2 linked regions of the Pseudonocardia sediminis genome follow. The protein of the gene in region 1 interacts with the protein of each later gene in a pairwise test. Links are inferred from orthologs where the notes say so. Each region holds a gene or a part of one and is shown on either strand. Other genes may lie near its edges. The genes, in order: EV383_RS25955 and rlmB.

Region 1 (3,208 bases):
GCGCAGCGGGGTGAACCCGCGCTCGCGGACGTGGCGCCACGCGGCGTCGAGCGCGGCGGCCTGGACGTCCTGCATCGGGTGCGACGGCTCGTCGGCCTGGGCCAGGTGCGACCAGACGGCGACGATCTCGGCCGCACCGGAGGCGACGGCCGTGGCGGCGTCGTCGACCAGACCGGCCCACTCGGCGGGCGGGGCGCCGTTGCGGCCGAGCCCGGTGTCGGCCTTGAGGTGCAGCCGGACCGTCCGCCCGGTCCGGCGGCCCGCGGCCAGCACGGCGGCCAGGTGTTCACGGGAGGAGACCGACAGGTCCACCCCGGCGCCGACGGCCGGGTCGAAGTCCTCGTCCGGCACGTGCAGCCAGCTCAGCACGGGCGCGGTGATCCCGCCGGCACGCAGCGCGGTGGCCTCCTCCAGGGTGGCCACCCCGAGCCAGGTCGCGCCGGAGGACAGGGCCGCGCGGCCGACGTCGACGGCACCGTGGCCGTACCCGTCGGCCTTGACCACGACCATCGTCGCGGCGCCGGAGCGGGCCGCGGTCCCGGACAGCAGCCCGACGTTGTGCCGGACGGCGTCGAGGTCGACGACCGCCTCGGCGCGCGGGGCGACGAGTTCGGGCACGTGCGGAATCATGACATCCGTGAGGCTCCCGACGGAGCCGCAGCGGACCCTGATCATGATCGTCACACGGGAGCACCGGGTGACCAGGTGGTCACGCCGGGTGTGACGGTGGTCTCACGACGGGCGGTGATCGCCTCCCGGCGACCGCCCCCGGGCCGGGCAGGGACCGGGCCGTCTCAGGACCGGGCGGCGCGGACGGCGCGGATCGCCTCCGGGATCGCCGCCTGCATCCGTGACGCCGGGGCCGGGACCGGGGGCAGGCCGTGCTCTCGTGACGCCGTCGTCGCGGCGCGGCCGTGCACGAACGTCGCGCACCCGGCGGCCCACCACGGCTCCAGCCCGGCGGCGAGCAGCGCGCCGAGCACCCCGGTGAGCACGTCCCCGGACCCGGCGGTGGCGGCGAAGGAGTCCGCGGCCGGGTCGATCAGGGCGCGCCCGTCCGGGTCGGCGACGACGGTCGCGTTGCCCTTGAGCAGCACCGTCACCCCCAGGTCGGCGGCGGCCCGGCGGGCGGCGGCGACCCGGTCGGTCCCGACGTCACCGGCGATCCGCGCGAACTCCCCGGCGTGCGGGGTGAGCACGATCGGACGTCCGTGTATCCGCTCGCGCAGGTCGCGGTGCTTCGCGAGCAGCGTGATCGCGTCGGCGTCCACGCACAGCGGCACGTCGAGGTCGAGCACCGCCTCGAACAGGGCCCGGCCCGCGTCACCGGTCCCGATGCCGGGCCCGACGGCCCAGGCCTGGGTGCGCCCGGCGTCGGCGACGGAGCCGGTGGCGACGATCTCCGGCCAGTGCCGCCGGACCTCGTCGGCGGCCGACCCGGCGAAGCGGACCATGCCCGACGTCGACAGCGCGGCCGCGCCCGCGGCCAGCACCGCCGCACCCGGGTAGGTCGCCGACCCGGCGGCGATCCCGACGACACCCTGGCTGTACTTGTCGTCGGCCGGGCCGGGCACCGGCCAGAGCGCGCCGACGTCGGCCTCGGAGAGCAGGTGGGCGTGCGGCTCGGGCAGGTAGGGACCCAGCCCGAAGTCGACGACGTGCACCGGCCCGCACGCCGGTGCGGCGAGCGCGTGCACCGGCTTGCGTGCGCCGAACGTGACGGTGGCGGCGGCCCGGACGTACGGCCCGTCGGTCTCGCCGGTGTCCGCGCCCACCCCGCTGGGCAGGTCGCACGCGATCACCGGCACCCCCGCTCCGGCCGCGTCCGCGACCAGGCCGGCCGCCGGCTCCCGCAGCCCGGGCCGACCGGAGATGCCGACGACGCCGTCCACGACGACGTCGGCCCCGGTGACGGCGTCCCGCGCGGCGTCCGGCGCCGCATCCCGCGCGGGGCCGTCCACGGCGAGGACCCGGCCGCGGGCCCGGCGCAGCGCGGCGAGCCCGGCCGGATGGGCACGGTCCGGGGAGAGCAGCACCGCGGTGACCGACGCGCCGCGGCGGCGCAGCTCGAACCCGGCCCACAGCGCGTCGCCGCCGTTGTCCCCGGCGCCGACCAGCAGCGTCACCCGCCGCCCGTAGGTGTCGCCCAGGAACCGCCGCACGTGCGCCGCGAGGCCCGCCGCCGCCCGGCGCATCAACGCGTCCGGCGCGACGTCGGCCATCATCGCGCCCTCGGCCTCGCGGATCTGATCGGCCGTGAACACACCGTCCATCGCCGTGACGCTAGCCGCCCCCGCGCCCGCCCGCCGCGCACCGCCGCCCTGTCGACACGCGAGCGGACGGCCGATCCGGACCGCCGACGGCTACTGCGCGGCGGGCTCGGCCCCCTCGAAACCGGCGCTCAGGAACGCGGCCGCCTGGGTCATCGCCAGGTCCGCGCCGTCGAGGACCCGGTGGCACCCGAGGAAGCCGTGCATCATCCCCGGGAAGCGGCTCAGCGTGACGTGCACGCGCGCGTCCATCAGCGCCCGCGCGTAGGCCTCACCCTCGTCGCGCAGCACGTCCTGCTCGGCGGTGAACAGCAGCGTGGGCGGCAGGGCGGCGAGTTCGTCGTGGGTCGCGAGCAGCGGCGACAGGCGCGGGTCGCGGCGCTGGCCGTCCTCGGTGGTCTCCTGCGCGACGAACCAGTCGAGCGCGGTCGCCGTCAGCGGCGGGGTGTCGGCCGCGTCGCGCCGCGACGGGCGGTCGCCGTCGGTCAGGTCGGCGAGCGGATAGGCGAGCAGCTGGGCCGACGGGCCGCGCTCACCGGCCAGCGCGAGGGTGCGGCACGCCGCGGTCGCCATCGTCGCGCCGGCGCTGTCGCCGCCGACCGCGACGCGGCCCGGGTCGCCGCCCAGCTCGTCGCCGTGCGCGAGCACCCACCGCAGCGCGGCGACGACGTCGTCGTGCGACGCGGGGAAGGGCGCCTCGGGGGCACGCCGGTAGCCGACCGAGACCGCCAGGCACCCCGCCCGGCGCACCAGCTCCGGCACGATCCCATCGTCGTCGAGGTCGCCGAGCACCCAGCCGCCCCCGTGGACGTAGACAAGGATCGGCAGCGCCTCGGCCCCGCCCGGCGAGGGACGGAGCACGCGGACCTCGACGTCGCCCGCCGGCCCGGGCACGGTGCGGCGCTCGTCGGTGTGCGCGGCGTCGACGGCGGGGTCCT
Region 2 (3,272 bases), 510 kb from region 1 along the record:
GCAACGACGTGCTGATGGTCCGCAACGTCACCGACATCGACGACAAGATCCTGCGCAAGGCCGCCGACCACGGACGTCCGTGGTGGGAGTGGGCCGCCACGCACGAGCGGGCGTTCTCCGCGGCCTACACCGCGCTGGGCTGCCTGCCGCCGTCGATCGAGCCGCGGGCGACCGGGCACGTCACGCAGATGACCGAGCTGATCGAGCGTCTGATCGAGCGCGGGCACGCCTACGCCGCCGGTGGCGACGTCTACTTCGCGGTGCGCACGTTCCCCGAGTACGGCGCGCTGTCCGGGCAGAAGGTCGACGACGTCGCGCAGGGCGAGGGCGAGGCCACCGGCAAGCGCGACCCGCTGGACTTCACGCTGTGGAAGGCCGCGAAGCCGGGCGAGCCGAGCTGGCCGACGCCGTGGGGCGCCGGCCGCCCGGGCTGGCACCTGGAGTGCTCGGCGATGGCCACCGCCTACCTGGGCCCGGAGTTCGACATCCACGGCGGCGGCCTGGATCTGGTGTTCCCGCACCACGAGAACGAGCAGGCCCAGTCGCACGCCGCGGGCGACGGGTTCGCGCGGTACTGGCTGCACAACGCCTGGGTCACCATGGGCGGCGAGAAGATGTCGAAGTCGCTGGGCAACACGCTCGCGATCGAGGCGCTGCTGGGGCGGGTGCGCGGTGTCGAGCTGCGCTACTACCTGGTCGGCCCGCACTACCGGTCGGCGATCGAGTACTCCGACGCCGCGCTGGACGAGTCGGTATCGGCGTACCGGCGGATCGAGGCGTTCGTGAACCGGGTCCGGGAGCGCCACGGCGTCCCTGAGGCGGCCGCCGACGTCCCGGCCGAGTTCGCCGCCGCGATGGACGACGACCTGGGCACGCCGGGCGCGCTCGCCGTCGTGCACAACGCGGTGCGCGAGGGCAACACCGCCCTCGACGCCGGCGATGCGGCCGCGGCGAGCCGTTCCGCGTCCTGCGTGCGGGCGATGACCGGCCTGCTCGGTGTCGACCCGCTCGCGATCGCGTGCGACTCCGGTGCCGACGACGCCGCCCGCCAGGCGCTGTCCACCCTCGTCGACGCCATGCTCGACCAGCGCCGCGAGGCCCGGGCGGCGCGCGACTTCGCGACCGCGGACCGGCTGCGCGACGAGCTGCTCGCCGCCGGTGTCGCCGTCGAGGACGGCGCGGGCGGTTCCACCTGGTCGCTCAAGGACTCCTGAGCCACCGCACCCACTTCATCATCAGATCGGAAGTACACGACTCATGGCCGGCAACTCCAAGCGTCGCGGAGCCGTCCGCAAGGAAGGCACGAAGAAGGGCGCCGTCACCGGGTCCGGTGGGCAGTCCCGCCGCGCGCTGAAGGGCAAGGGCCCGACCCCGCCCGGCGAGATGCGCCCCGGGCACCCGAAGCAGCGCCGCGCCGCCGCGGCGGACCGTCGCAACCAGAAGGTCGCCGGCCGCCGGCACCGTCCGGGCGACGGCGAGACGCCGGAGACGGTGCTCGGCCGCAACCCGGTCGTCGAGTGCCTGCGGGCCGGTGTGCCGGCCACGGCGCTGCAGGTCGCCGAGGGCAGCGCCAACGACGAGCGGGTCACCGAGGCGATCGCGCTGGCCGCGAACGCCGGCATGTCCATCATGGAGGTGCCGCGCAACGACCTGGACCGGATCGCCGGCGGCGCCCTGCACCAGGGCATCGCGCTGCAGGTCCCGGCGTACGCCTACGCCCACCCCGACGAGCTGCTCGAGCGTGCCGCGAACAGCCGCAACCCGGCTCTGATCGTCGCCCTCGACGGGGTGACCGACCCGCGGAACCTGGGTGCGGTCGTCCGGTCGGCGAGCGCGTTCGGCGGGCACGGCGTCGTCGTGCCGCAGCGCCGCGCGGCCGGGATGACGGCCGTGGCGTGGCGGACCTCGGCCGGCACCGCGGCCCGCCTGCCGGTCGCCCGTGCCACCAACCTGACCCGGACCCTGCAGGAGTACGCGCAGGCCGGGCTGATGATCGCCGGGCTCGCCGCCGACGGTGACGTCTCGCTCGACGAGTTCGACCTGGCCACCGGCCCGCTCGTGCTCGTCACCGGGTCCGAGGGCAAGGGGCTGTCGCGCCTGGTCAAGGAGACCTGCGACCTGACGGTCTCGATCCCCCTGGCCGCACAGGTCGAGTCCTTGAACGCCGCGGTCGCGACGGGCGTCGTCCTCGCGGACGTGGCGCGTCGCCGTCGCATCGGCTGAGCCCGCTCGCCCGAACCAACGGCACCCTCGTCGGACACTGTCCGACGAGGGTGCGGTTCGTTGCGGGCGGGTCAGGCGCGGACCGGCGTCCGGCCGCGTAGGCGCGCCACCAGGCGGCACGTGAGGTAGGCCAGGAAGCCGATCGTGGCGACGTAGCCGGAGACCGGCAGGCCCGGGGCCAGCGACAGGATCGTGCCTCCGAGCAGCGACACCTCGGCGATGACGACCGCGAGCAGTGTGGCCAGGGCCGGGTTGGCCGTCACCCGGTTCGCCGCGGCACCCGGGACGATCATCACCGCGAGCACCAGGATCGAGCCGACGATCGGCACGGCCAGCGCCGTGGTCAGCCCGATCAGGACGGCGAACATCAGCGACAGCGCGCGGACCGGCACGCCGCGGGCGAGCGCGACGTCGGGGTCGGTGCTGGCGAACAGCAGCGGCCGGAACACCACCGCGAGCACCCCGACCACCACCACGGCGACGACGGCGAGCACCCACAGGTTCGTCCCGTCGACGGAGACGATCGAGCCCGTGAGCAGCCCGAACTTGTTCGACGCCCGTCCCTCGTAGAGCGAGAGCATCAGCACACCCAGGCCCAGGCCGAACGCCATCACGACGCCGATCACCGAGTCCCGCTCGCGCTGGCGCAGGCCGAGCAGCCCGAACACCATGGCCGCCACGACGGCGCCGACCACCGATCCCAGACCCACCTCGATCCCCACCAGCAGCGCCGCCGCACCGCCGGTGAACGCCAGCTCGGCGGTGCCGTGCACGGCGAAGGACATCCCGCGCGAGACGATCAACGGCGTCAGCAGCCCCGCGACCAGGCCGAGCACGGCGCAGGCGATCAGGGCGTTCTGCACGAACGGCGCCTCGAGCAGCTCGCCGAGCCCCTCGAAGCTGATCAGCCGCGACAGCAGGTCGTTCACGACGCGACCGCCTCGCCGGAGTCCCCGTGGGTGTCGTGCCGGTCGACCGGGCCGTCCTCGGCGCCGACGACCACCAGCCGGTCGCGCACGCGCAGGACGTCGACGTCGGTGCGGTAGAGC

The links.
Region 2: the proteins of EV383_RS25955 (region 1) and rlmB interact in binary tests that used the Escherichia coli proteins (3 or more experiments, as listed by UniProt). The link is inferred for Pseudonocardia sediminis from one-to-one orthologs.

The regions. Positions count from the first base shown.
Region 1 is NZ_SHKL01000001.1:5,554,842-5,558,049, forward strand. Bases 35-2,931 are described here. They hold EV383_RS25955 (NAD(P)H-hydrate dehydratase), read right to left. Parts: upstream 2,274-2,931; coding sequence 795-2,273; downstream 35-794. Other genes in these bases: alr (alanine racemase), read right to left, coding at 35-630; EV383_RS25960 (alpha/beta hydrolase), read right to left, coding at 2,364-2,931. Outside these bases: more of alr, read right to left, coding at 1-34; more of EV383_RS25960, read right to left, coding at 2,932-3,208. UniProt on the Escherichia coli protein: Bifunctional enzyme that catalyzes the epimerization of the S- and R-forms of NAD(P)HX and the dehydration of the S-form of NAD(P)HX at the expense of ADP, which is converted to AMP.
Region 2 is NZ_SHKL01000001.1:6,066,780-6,070,051, reverse strand. Bases 280-3,240 are described here. They hold rlmB (23S rRNA (guanosine(2251)-2'-O)-methyltransferase RlmB), read left to right. Parts: upstream 280-1,257; coding sequence 1,258-2,223; downstream 2,224-3,240. Other genes in these bases: EV383_RS28385 (metal ABC transporter ATP-binding protein), read right to left, coding at 3,149-3,240; EV383_RS28390 (metal ABC transporter permease), read right to left, coding at 2,295-3,140; cysS (cysteine--tRNA ligase), read left to right, coding at 280-1,214. Also shown: more of cysS, read left to right, coding at 1-279; more of EV383_RS28385, read right to left, coding at 3,241-3,272. UniProt on the Escherichia coli protein: Specifically methylates the ribose of guanosine 2251 in 23S rRNA.